Regions from separate parts of the Gardnerella vaginalis ATCC 14018 genome, predicted to be linked through region 4. Evidence: riboswitches for the same ligand, from Rfam matches in the RefSeq annotation. Region 4 holds a riboswitch; each other region holds the start of a gene.
What was found. Region 4 has a riboswitch for thiamine pyrophosphate ahead of GAVG_RS02825 (ABC transporter permease). Riboswitches for the same ligand answer to the same signal wherever they lie in the genome.
Positions count from the first base shown of each region.

Region 1: another riboswitch for thiamine pyrophosphate. It lies ahead of thiM (hydroxyethylthiazole kinase); the one in region 4 lies ahead of GAVG_RS02825 (ABC transporter permease).
Region 2: another riboswitch for thiamine pyrophosphate. It lies ahead of thiM (hydroxyethylthiazole kinase); the one in region 4 lies ahead of GAVG_RS02825 (ABC transporter permease).
Region 3: another riboswitch for thiamine pyrophosphate. It lies ahead of thiC (phosphomethylpyrimidine synthase ThiC); the one in region 4 lies ahead of GAVG_RS02825 (ABC transporter permease).

Region 1 covers NZ_AP012332.1:100,901-104,049, forward strand. The annotation lists rRNA gene GAVG_RS00395 (23S ribosomal RNA) at 1-505, shown strand, start outside; rRNA gene rrf (5S ribosomal RNA) at 671-787, shown strand; TPP riboswitch at 1,104-1,196, shown strand; gene thiM (hydroxyethylthiazole kinase) at 1,184-2,701, shown strand; gene GAVG_RS00410 (bifunctional hydroxymethylpyrimidine kinase/phosphomethylpyrimidine kinase) at 2,707-3,149, shown strand, end outside.
Region 2 covers NZ_AP012332.1:543,300-546,448, reverse strand. The annotation lists gene GAVG_RS02055 (hypothetical protein) at 80-706, opposite strand; TPP riboswitch at 1,267-1,359, shown strand; gene thiM (hydroxyethylthiazole kinase) at 1,347-2,888, shown strand; tRNA gene GAVG_RS02040 (tRNA-Arg) at 2,968-3,040, shown strand; gene GAVG_RS02035 (ATP-binding cassette domain-containing protein) at 3,056-3,149, opposite strand, start outside.
Region 3 covers NZ_AP012332.1:640,827-643,975, forward strand. The annotation lists gene thiC (phosphomethylpyrimidine synthase ThiC) at 1-1,981, opposite strand, end outside; TPP riboswitch at 1,978-2,085, opposite strand; gene GAVG_RS02405 (methionine ABC transporter permease) at 2,257-2,940, opposite strand; gene GAVG_RS02410 (methionine ABC transporter ATP-binding protein) at 2,943-3,149, opposite strand, start outside.
Region 4 covers NZ_AP012332.1:747,176-750,324, reverse strand. The annotation lists gene eno (phosphopyruvate hydratase) at 1-999, opposite strand, end outside; TPP riboswitch at 1,148-1,250, shown strand; gene GAVG_RS02825 (ABC transporter permease) at 1,241-2,038, shown strand; gene GAVG_RS02820 (ABC transporter substrate-binding protein) at 2,226-3,149, shown strand, end outside.

The DNA of each region.
Region 1 (3,149 bases), 650 kb from region 4:
TCCGGTGCCGGCGTACGGACGTGGCATCGCTCAACGGATAAAAGGTACCCCGGGGATAACAGGCTGATCATTCCCAAGAGTCCATATCGACGGGATGGTTTGGCACCTCGATGTCGGCTCGTCGCATCCTGGGGCTGGAGCAGGTCCCAAGGGTTCGGCTGTTCGCCGATTAAAGCGGCACGCGAGCTGGGTTCAGAACGTCGTGAGACAGTTTGGTCTCTATCCTCTGCGCTCGTTGGAATGTTGAGGAGACCTGCCCATAGTACGAGAGGACCTGGGTGGACGAACCTCTGGTATGCCGGTCGTCACGCCAGTGGCGCTGCCGGTTAGCTACGTTTGGAAGGGATAACCGCTGAAAGCATCTAAGCGGGAAGCCTGCTCCAAGATTAGCATTCCTTGCACTTTGTGTGTGAGCCCCCATGTAGAACACGTGGTTGATAGGCTGGATGTGGAAGCCCTGTAAGGGGTGGAGCTGACCAGTACTAATGGGCGATTGTGATACTACTTGTATTGCTTATCGTTTAATTCTCTTAGATAGTATGGAGTGTTAGACGGTCATTTTATGGTTAAGTTGTTGATTTTGATGATTGTTTTTCTGTTGCTCGCGTTCATGTCCGGTTCCCAAACCGCCAATTTGCCGCTCGTTTAAAGCGAGTGTATAATCTAGTTTTGCGGTGGTCATGGCTCAGGTGAGACGCCCGGTCCCATTCCGAACCCGGAAGCTAAGGCCTGACACGGTGAGGGTACTGCACTCGATAGGGTGTGGGAGACTAGCACGCTGCCGCATTATTCTTTCTAGCGGGGAACTTGATTGTTCCCCGCTTTTTTATTATTTAAGTTTAGGTTATCGTTCGCGCGCACGATTCACGCGCTTACTGTAGTGCGATTGTACTTGATTTACGTCGTGTCGTTATACAAACGCACTACATGGAAGGTCCTCGTTCGCGCGGTCTAAGCGCGCTCACGTCTTCGCCGCCGTAGAAGCACACCGTGCTTCTACGCTAAGCGGCTCAGCGCTCCGAATTACCTTTTCGCGCTACGCTCTAAGCGAAAAGGCAGGTCGGAGCGCATATAAATAACGTCATAACGAACATATATAGTCAAACATAGGTTCGGGGTGCGCATAAGCGCTGAGATTATACCCGTTGAACCTGATCTAGTTAGTACTAGCGAAGGGAAAATCATGACTACTGTGTCGTGCTCTAAAAATAGTGAATTCTCAACTAATGCTCGTTGCAAGCAATTCGTTCAAGATGTACGTGAATGCATCGAAGCTTTGCGCGCAAAAAATCCACTAACACATTGCGTAACGAATAATGTTGTTCAAGAAATAACGGCAAACGTTCTGCTAGCTGCTGGTGCATCGCCAGCAATGGTCGTAGATGCAGAAGAAGCTGAAGTCTTTGCTCAAATCGCATCTGGTGTATTAGTAAACATTGGAACGTACAGGCCAGTAGACAAAGAATCTATGGATGCTGCGATTCGCGGAGCTGTAAAAGCGCACACTCCATGGGTTCTTGACCCAGTTGCAGTTGGCGGTTTAGCTCCACGCACGCAATACGCGCGCGAAATTGTTAAAAGTCATCCTGCTGTAATTCGTGCCAACGCTTCCGAAATCTTAGGCTTAGCTGGAGAAGAAAGCGGCGGTAAAGGCGTAGACGCTGGAGATTCCGTTGATTCGGCAGTTGCAGCAGCTAAGAAGCTAGTTAAACGCTACGGCTCGGTAGTGGCTATTTCTGGCGAAAAAGACGCTATTTATGGTCATGGATGCTCGGCACGAGTTTCTGGCGGCCACGAAATAATGACGAAAGTAGTCGGCACGGGCTGCTCTCTTGGCGCGTTGGTGGCAGCATACGTTGGAGCAAATCGAAATCGACCTTTTGCAGCAACAGTTGCCGCGCACGTACACGCTGCTGCAGCAGGAACTTGGGCAGCGCAACGCTCAACATTGCCAGGGTCATTTAGAAAATTATGGATGGATGCGCTTATGGATTTGAGCGCAGACGAGATGCTGAAATTAGCGAATATTGAATTTGAACTCGATCCTGTTGATTGGTCTTTATACTTTATAACAGACCCAAAGATGAGTGATCGAGCCGAAGAAGATATTGCAGTTGATTGCGTTAAAGGCGGAGCAAGCGTAGTCCAATTGCGCGATAAGTACGCAAATAGCGAAACTTTTAACAATAAAGCTCAAAGCCTGCGAGACAAAATGCTTGCTAATGGTTGCGGAGACGTGCCGATTTTTGTTGACGATCGTATAGATTGCGCTAAAAGCTTAGGGTTCAACTTGCATGTTGGTCAAACAGACACGCCTTATATTGAAGCGCGTAAGTCTATTCCTGCAGAGTGGATGGTTGGACTTTCTATAGAAAAGTTAGAACAGTTAGATTACGTTTATAACGAATGTGCTAAAGAAAATGTGGCATTGCCTGATGTTATTGGAATAGGCCCAATTTGGCCTACTGCCACTAAGCCAGACGCTGCTCCTGCTTTAGGAGTTGAAGGAGTAGAAAAGATTGCTAAACGCGCTAAAGAACTCGGCATTAGCACTCTAGGAATCGGCGGAGTTAATGAAAATACCGTGTTTCCTATTAAAAGCACTTCAATAGATGGTTTATGCGTAGTATCTGCTCTAATGCTTGCGCAAAATCCTTGCGAAGAAGCACACAAATTACGCGATGCCATTACAAAGGAATAAAAATAATGAATAATCAATTTTCGCAAACTCAAGCACCTTTGCAATCAATTTCTAAATTATATGATTCAAGTCTAAGGCCATCTTCCCTACCTTCTTTAGAAGAGCCAATTATTCCGCGAGTGCTAAGCATTGCTGGAACTGATCCAACAGGCGGAGCTGGAATTCAAGCTGATCTAAAATCAATCACAGCATCTCATGGATTTGCAATGTGTGTAACAACTAATTTGGTTGCTCAAAACACTTGCGGTGTGCGCGAAGTTTATACTCCTCCAACCGACTTTTTGCAAGCGCAACTAGAAGCAGTATTTGATGACGTAACTATTGATGCTGTAAAAATCGGCATGCTTGGAGACAAATCATATATTAGCCTAGTTCAAGATTGGCTTAAGAATCATCCTGTTCCTGTTGTTGTGTTAGACCCAGTGATGGTAGCAACTTCGGGAGATAG
Region 2 (3,149 bases), 200 kb from region 4:
ACTTTTGTTATTTATATATGTTTTGATATTAATTTATATTGATTTAAATTAATTTGTTTAATTATTTTTCAATTCTGATTTACTTGTGTAGAACGAGTCGAATTGGAGTGTAAAGAACTTCAACAACAACAGCATTAAACACAGCAGTACCCAAAATGATTGGAAGCATAACAAGAACAGTGTTTGGAGAGTGAAGAATAAAGAAAGATGCGATTGTTGCAAAAATCATTCCAGAAATAACAGTTGCAATAAAGGAAGAAATTAATGGGAAAACACTGAACTTTCTAGCAGCATCCTTAGGAAAAGCCTTTAAATAACCCATCAACATCAAAGTCATAATAATTGCTGCTGGAATATCGCAAGCGTATTCAAGACCAGGAATTGAAGTGTTAAATTGAATTAAAGTCGCAGCCAAAGCACCAATAATCGCACCCTGAATAACATTTGGACGAACCAACAAAATCGCAAGGCAGAACGATGCAATTACAAACTCTGGCTGAATATTTCCAATCGAAAGCGCTTTTGCAACTGTAAAGTCAAGAATACATCCTGCTGCAAAAAGAACAGCCACCAACACCAAAGACGTAATATCTAAAGCATGCTTTTTAACATTTACACCTTTAAGTAAATCCGAAGCCTGATTAACACTAGATTCAGCAGAAGTAAATGAGGTTTCCTGCTTAGTTTCATTAATTTCCTGAGCCATGATTTTCTCCTTTTATGTAGATTTTTATGTTGATTGTTTTAAACAATTTTTTAATTGTTTTTTATGTTTATAGATTTGTTTTAGACGTAAAATTAATCCAAATAGATTTGGCTTTCTGGAGATATAAAAAAGACCTCCAGGTTTACCCTAGAGGTCTTTTACAAGCCTAAACAAGCAGCTTCTAAAGCTTTAGAGTAAACTACGCCAAAGAGAAGTCTGCCACCACCACATACGAGCAGCATCAAAAGTATCGCGAGCTTGAGCATTCATGTTACGCATGATAGCCGCCTCCTTAATACTTAGCTGCAAAGCTAAACGCTTAATGTGGTCAATCACAAATCCAAAATCGTAAATCGTAAAATTTACGATATCCGTTTGTGTTGTGTTTGATGCTAACACTATAAAAGTACAAATGCAAACAAAAATAAAAAATTAATGGAAAAATTTTATAAAATCCAAAACAATAATCTTCAATCATCCCCGAAATTTCAAGCGAAACAACGCAAAACGCGCGAAATAAAATATTACATAGCCAAACGTCATACACAAACGATATAGTCAAAGTCGGTTCGGGGTGCGTAAAAACGCTGAGATTACACCCGTTAAACCTGATCTAGGTAGTGCTAGCGAAGGGAAAATCATGGAAGAATTAAACGAATCAAATGCAAATATAGATACAAATATAGATACAAGTTTTAGCGTTCGCGCAAGAAGACGAATGTTTCTAAATGACGTTAGATCATGCATAGAAAGAGTGAGAGCAAAGAAGCCACTAACTCATTGCATAACAAACAATATTGTTCAAGAAATAACAGCAAATGTACTACTTTCCGCAGGAGCTACGCCAATAATGGTATGCGACCCAGATGAAGCAGCAGGCATTGCAAAAATAGCGTCAGGCGTTCTAGTAAATGTTGGAACATTCGAAGAGATAAAAGGCAAAGCCATACGCAAAGCAATAGAAACTTGCGAAGAAACACAAACTCCTTGGGTACTAGATCCAGTTGGAGTTGGAGTAGACGAATTAACCACTAGAACAAAATTTGTAAGAGAAATAGTAAAACGAAACCCAACAGTAATACGAGCGAACGCAAGCGAAATATTAGCTTTAGTTGGGCAAAACAGTCAGATGAAAGGCGTAGATGCGCAAGATCCAGTAAACTCCGCGCTAGAAGCAGCCAAAAAACTGGCAAAAGAATACGGATCTGTAATATCAATATCTGGAGAAAAAGACGCGGTATACGGTCACGGATGCCTAGTGCGAATAACTGGCGGACACAAGGCTATGACAAAAGTTGTAGGAACTGGGTGCGCTCTTGGATCATTAGTGGCGGCATATGTGGGTGCAAACCCAGAGCGCCCAGTGGCAGCAACAGTGGCTGCACACGTGCACGCTGCAGCAGCTGGAACGTTTGCAGCAAGACAAACAACCGCACCAGGAACATTCAAAACACTGTGGATCGACGCATTGCAAACATTAAGTGTAAACAACATGTTTGAACTAACAAACATTGAATTTAGCATAGAACCAACAGATTGGACGCTTTACCTAGTCACAGATCCACGAATGGGAAACCGTAGCGAAGAACAAGTTGCAGTAGAATCCATAGATGGCGGAGTGACAGTAGTTCAATTGCGAGATAAATACTCCAACGATACTGAAATATCAGAAAAAGCCATAAAGTTACGCAAAACACTTATAAAAGCAAAACATGGAGATATACCGATTTTCATAGACGATCACGTTGACACCGCAGCAAAACTGGGATTCAACCTGCATATTGGTCAAAAAGATACGCCTTTCGTTACAGCACGTAAATCCATGCCAGCCGAATGGATGATTGGACTTTCTTGCGCAAGAGTAGACCTAATGGAAAAAGCATATAAAGAGTGCAAAGAGAACGATACTCCACTTCCTGATGTTATAGGAATCGGAGCTGCATTTGCCACAAATACTAAGGCGCATGATGTTCCTCCTCTTGGAGTTGAAGGCGTAAATGAAGTAGCAAAAGTAGCACACAGCATGGGTGTAAAAACTCTAGCGATTGGTGGAATACACGAAAACACCGTTTTTCCAATCAAAGACCTAAGCATTGATGGAGTATGCACTGTATCTGCTCTCATGTGCGCTGAAGATCCTAAAAAAGTAGCAAGCGATCTTAAAAGCGTAATAACTCGCTAAAGTATGCATTAAAGTCACAAAGATTGGCTAATAGCGTATACTTTCAATCCCTAGCAACGTGTATACTTTCACAAGTTGCGGGCTTGTAGCTCAGTGGATAGAGCGTCTGCCTCCGGAGCAGAAGGTCGTGGGTTCGAATCCCATTAAGCCCACATTGTATGTTAGTATTAATTTCCTCCAAGAAGAGCAAAAGTACCGTAATATACAGCAGCGATTAAAGCGATAGCAGGAATAATTAAGCACCCAATCATAAACACATAA
Region 3 (3,149 bases), 110 kb from region 4:
CAATCTTAGTAAGTTCACCAAGCGTCATAAGCTCAGAAAGCTGAGCAGCATCGTTAGCATCAGCCAAGCTTCCTGGTCGTAAACCATCTCCCAAAGAGAATGCAACATCGTACTTGGCGAAAATCTCACATAATTCTTCGAAGTGAGTGTATAAGAAGCTTTCTTGATGGTGTTGCAAGCACCATTCAGCCATAATGGATCCGCCTCGAGAAACAATACCAGTTACGCGGTTTGCAGTAAGAGGCACGTAGCGAAGAAGTACGCCTGCGTGAATAGTCATGTAGTCAACGCCTTGCTCGCACTGTTCAATAACAGTGTCGCGGAAAAGCTCCCAGCTGAGCTTAGAAGCATCATCCTCAACTTTTTCCAAAGCTTGATACATTGGCACGGTACCAATCGGAACAGGGGAGTTACGCAAAATCCACTCGCGAGTTGTGTGAATATCGTTACCTGTGGAAAGATCCATAACGGTATCTGCACCCCACTTAGTAGCCCACGTAAGTTTTTCTACTTCTTCGTCAATAGAAGATGTTACAGCAGAATTACCCATGTTGGCATTGAGCTTAGTTAAGAAGCGAGAACCAATAATCATAGGTTCTGCTTCAGGGTGGTTGATATTGCAAGGAATCACAGCGCGACCAGATGCAACTTCAGAGCGAACAAGTTCCACATCGCAATTTTCGCGAGTAGCAACATACTGCATTTCTGGAGTGATAATTCCATGACGCGCGTACCACATTTGGGTAATAGGATGATCTGCAGCCTTCATTGGCTTATGAGTGCGACCACGCCACTCTTTTGAAGCTTTACCGCGCTTAATAGCTCGCTTGCCGTCATCTTGAAGATTTCGACTACGACCTTCATATTCAACAACATCGCCACGATCTCTAATCCAATCAAGACGAAGTGGAGCCAAGCCTTCCTTAGGATCGCACTTAGGTCCCTCTGTGTTGTAATCCTTAAATGGTGGGTTAGGGCCAACGCCTGGAGTATCAGAAAGCTTAATTTCTGTATAAGGAACTTCCAAATCGTAAGAACCATATTCATATTCAAAGTGAACTGGCGTAGTTTTACGAATATGAGCTTTGTCCCTCTGAGTACATCCGCGAGAAGCAATATCAACGCGCTGTTGCTTTGCTAATTTTGCAGCATCTTTTGCTTCTTTAGCATTAATGAACTTTGGCGTATTGTTAGCTTTCTCATCAGCTTTTTCCTGAACTATAACGCGTTTTGCATAACCGTGCTTTTGATTGCCGCGAATGTGCGTAAAGCGTTCCACGAATTCACTCATAGTGGATTCTGGTGTTTCGCTTGCGTACAATGCTTCAGATACAAACAATCCTGCAGCCTTACTGCGAGCAATCATGTCAACATCTTCTAAAGATGTTCTTCCTCCAACAAGTACTGGAAAATCGCTTGCTGAGCAAATAGTATTAATCTTTGCTACATCTAAAATAGTGTGATTTGGTTCTAATTCATAAGTTGGAGTAATGTTTTCGCAACCATCTTCTGGATTACGCATTGCCGTTACACAAATATAATCAATGCAGCCATCAGGAAGTTCATTAATAACCTTAACAAGACTTTCTGTTTCTACGGACAAGCCTATTATTGCGTCTTCTCCCAAAAGTGCTCGTGCTTCTTTAGGTTCCATGTCGCTTTGCGCAAGATGAACTCCATCGACTTTAATTCCTTGATTTCTTGCCTGCCAGACAACGTCAACTCTTCCGTCTATTACGAAAGTTACTGAATCACATTTATCGTTATCTTCTATGATTTGTGCAATATCTCGTGCGATTGATGTGATTTCTTTTGCGCTTTCATCCGCACAATTAAGCCTTATAAATGTTGATCCTGCGCGTAAAGAGTCGTCAACTATATCCGTGAGTGCGCGACTTTTGCATAGTTTAGGATTTGCAATAAAACATGTGTTTAGGTTGAACTGGTCACGCATTGATGCGTATGGATAGTTTGAGGTCATACTTAATCGTTGCTCCCTACGTTGTATTAACTAACAGGTTCGAAGGGTCAGGTTTTTCACCTATCTCAGCCTTCTTTAAAAAGAAAGCACCCCTGCAAAATGTTGTGACTCAGACATTCTACATTATTTGGTATCTTTTTAATAAATCGTAGGCATGTTGAATGGTTGATCATTTGATAAATAGAAAATCCTAGAAGCGATTAATAGATTTTACTGTATCTTACGCTACTAGGATTTTATTTGTGACTTTTTTATTTGTGACTTTTTATTGGATATTATCGACGTTCATGATGGTTGATTTTATTGGATATTAAATCTCCAACAGTTTGTACTACTTGCACAAGAAGAATACAGAAAATAACAGCAACACTCATAACATCGTATTGGTAACGCTGATATCCGTAGCGAATTGCAATATCTCCTAGACCGCCTGCGCCAACAGTTCCAGCCATTGCAGAGAATCCAAAAAGTGTAATGAAAGTCAATGCCGCTCCACGAATTAATGAAGGCAAGCTTTCAAAAAGCAATACTTTGAATACTATTTGCGTATTGCTTGCGCCAAAACTTTGTGCAGCTTCTATAAGACTTCCATCAACTTCTGCAAGAGATTGCTCAACAATTCGCGCTACGAATGGTGCAGCTGTTAAAACAAGAGGAACAATAGCGCCAGAAACTCCCAAAGACGTTCCAACAATAAGTCTAGTAAGTGGAATTATTGCAACAAGTAGGATTATAAACGGTATTGAGCGAACAATATTTACAATCCAACCTAAAACCGCATTCAAATATGAGTTAGGACGTATTCCTTGTTTTGCGCTTGTTATAAGAAGAACTCCTATTGGTAATCCTATTACGTATGCGAATAGTGTAGATATTGAAGTCATAGATATTGTATCTTTTGTGCCTTCAATAAGTAGTTCTCCATATTCGTCTATAAATTGTGAAATATTTTCTGGCATTTTTATTTCACCCCATTGTTTGTTGCGCTATTAGTGGTTATTCCATTTTCGGAATTACTATTATTGGATTTAGTTCCCCTATGGTTTTCAACATGTTCGTCTGCAATAAGCGTTTTTAAAATATTGCTTTGAGGATTTTTGAAAAGTGTTGAAGTGTCACCGATCTCTACGATTTTTCCGCCGTCAATCATAGCAACCCTATCGCAAAT
Region 4 (3,149 bases):
GGAATTAGCTGCTCCAAGCTCAATACCCTTAGCCAAACGCTTTGGATTGGTGACGAGCAAGTCATCGCCAACGAACTGCAAACGATCACCAAGACGCTTGGTGATTGCTGCCCAATCATCCCAGCCTTCTTCCTGGAATGGATCTTCGATGGAAACGATTGGATACTCGTTGATGAGCTTCTCGTAATAATCAAGCATGTAAGCAGATTCGCGCTCTTCGCCGTCGAAACGATACTTGCCAGTTTCCTTGTTGTAGAACTCAGAAGAAGCAACATCGAGGGAAATACCAATCTGCTTTCCTGGCTCGTAACCTGCAGCTTCGATTGCATCCATGATGTACTTCAAGGAATCTTCGTTGGACTTCATCTTTGGAGCGAAGCCACCTTCGTCACCAAGACCAGTAGCCAAGCCTTCCTTCTTCAAAACGTTCTTTAAGGTGTGATAAACCTCAACACCAGCGCGCAAAGCATCGCTGTAAGTTGCGAAACCGTATGGAGAAATCATGTATTCCTGAATATCAGTTGCAAAATCAGCGTGAGCGCCACCGTTCATGATGTTCATGTTTGGAACTGGAAGAATATGTCCGTTAGTTCCGCCGATGTAACGATACAATGGAAGCTCTGCAGATTCAGCAGCTGCATAAAGAGCAGCAAGAGAAACGCCAAGAATAGCATTTGCGCCAAGCTTACCCTTGTTTGGAGTGCCATCAAGCTCAATCATGGTTTCATCAAGAGCACGCTGGTCAGAGGCATCCATGCCAATAACCTTTGGAGCAATTACTTCATTAACAGCCTTAACTGCTTCCAAAGTACCCTTGCCCTGATAACGGGACTTGTCGCCATCACGACGCTCCCAAGCCTCAGCCTCACCAGTCGAAGCACCAGAAGGCACTAAGCCAATACCCTGAGCGCCATCTTCGGTCTCCAAATAAACCTGAACGGTAGGATTTCCACGAGAATCCAAAATTTCGCGTGCATATACGCTTTCAATAGCTGCCACAACTACTCCTTATTCATTTTGTTGGTTGTGTAACATATTCAAGATTAATGCGTTTTATGGACGTTATTTCGTAGCGTAAGTCGTTAAAGATACAAGCCTATATAATCTAAGCGTTTCGCGATTTGTCCATGCCTTTATACGATAATAACAAACTGACACGGGGTGCAATTATTTAATTGTAATTGCTGAGATTATACCCGTCGAACCTGATATAGCTAAAACTATCGAAGGGAATGTCGTTATGAATAACCTTTTTAGCGCGATTGCAAAACTGCATCATAAAGCTTTTATTTCTTTAAAAGCTTGGCTTTCTACTATAGCGATTCTTTTTTTATGGTTTTTAATAACCTTAACTCCTGCCGAAAATCGCGCTTTGCCATCTCCAATCGAGGTAATAAAAGCATTTGTTGACTTAAACAACGAAGGAATATTACTACCGTCTCTTGCAATAAGCATATTTAGAGTTGTAGCTGGTCTTCTTTTAGGAATTGCTTTTGCTTTGCCATCTGGAATCATTTCTGGCGGAAGCAAAATAGGAGAATCAGTAATAAATAAACCAAGTCATATGCTCAGATCCATCCCATTCCCAGCATTAGCACCTTTATTGATCATTTTTCTCGGTGTGGACGAAATGATGAAAATAATGCTTATAGCGCTTGGTGTTTTTGGACCAATGTATGTCAATATTCGAGATGGAGTAAGGAACATTGACCCTAAACTAATAGAACTTGCAAAGGCTTATAACGTTAAAAAATCGACTGTTTTTACAACAATTTTTATGCGAGGAACACTAGCTAATTTTATGACAGGATTGCGATTTTCAATTTCCGTAGCATGGGTTGCTTTAGTTACTTGTGAAACAGTTAATTCTTCAATAGGAATCGGATATATTCTTTCTAGAGCTCAACAATTCTTTAGACCAGATCAAATGATGGCATGCATTATTTTATATGCGATTGCAGGACTTGGATCAGAAGTTACTGCAAACATATTCGAATATTGGCTTATGCCAGAACGTAGAGTAAATAGAGAATCTTAACAAAGAGTTGATTTTAGAAATTCACGTAAATAAAGAATTTATAAAATCCTCTGTGAATTTTAGAGATACTTTTAACGATACTTTTAAAAATAAGTCAATTTTTATAAAAATTTAATCAACAAAATTTAATCAACAACCAAATAAACCAAATAAGAAAAACACAAAATAAAGGTAAAGGAGCCAAATCATGGCTAATTTCAAAATACAAATTGCTAGCAAACGCTCTATTGCAGCAATATGCGCTTTTTGCGCAACTATCGCTCTTGCATCTTGCGGCGGAGCTCAAAAACCTGCAAATAACTCCCAATCTTCTAGCAAAGATACGGGAATAATGAGGGTTGCTTATCTTTCTACAGCAAACTATTTAACAACGTTAAAAAATGAAAAATTCCTTCAGGAAGAATTTGGAAAAGCAAAAGTCACCTATACTGGACCATACACTCCAGTTGATGGTCTTACCGCAGTTATGAGCGGAAGCGCTGATGCAACAACTACTGGAACTGGACGATTTATTGATTTGATTGCAGAAGGTCAACCTTGGGTTGCATTTGCGCTCGAATATTACAATGGTGATTCTCAAGGAATCGTTGCATCCGCAAAAAGCGGCGCAAAAACACTAAAAGACTTATATGGAAAGAAAGTTGCTATTATTCACAACGGTGATACTGGCGATTACATGCTTCACCGCGCATTCGATAAAAGCGGATTAGACGTTTCTAAAGTGCATAAAGTAGAGATGAGCCCTAAGAACTTCCAGGCAGCATTTACATCTGGACAGATTGATGCAATTTCCTCATTCGATCAGAATCTTGCTGCAGCGATGACAACCCCTGGGTCAAAATTACTTGTTAACGCTAAAAAGTATGGCAACATGAATGTTACCATTCACATTGTTTCTAGAAAATTTGCTAAGAAGCATCCTGAGCTCGTTAAAAAAATGTATAATGCTCTTGTTCGCGAAGCTAATAAGTCACATAAAGAAAAGAATGTTATCGGGAATGCTTATAAGCAACTTGGAGCAAGCGACACAATCATTAAGCAGATTGAAAAATTCGATAATCCAACAATTAAGCCAATCGATAAGAAAGGCTTAGAAATGATGAAGGTTCAG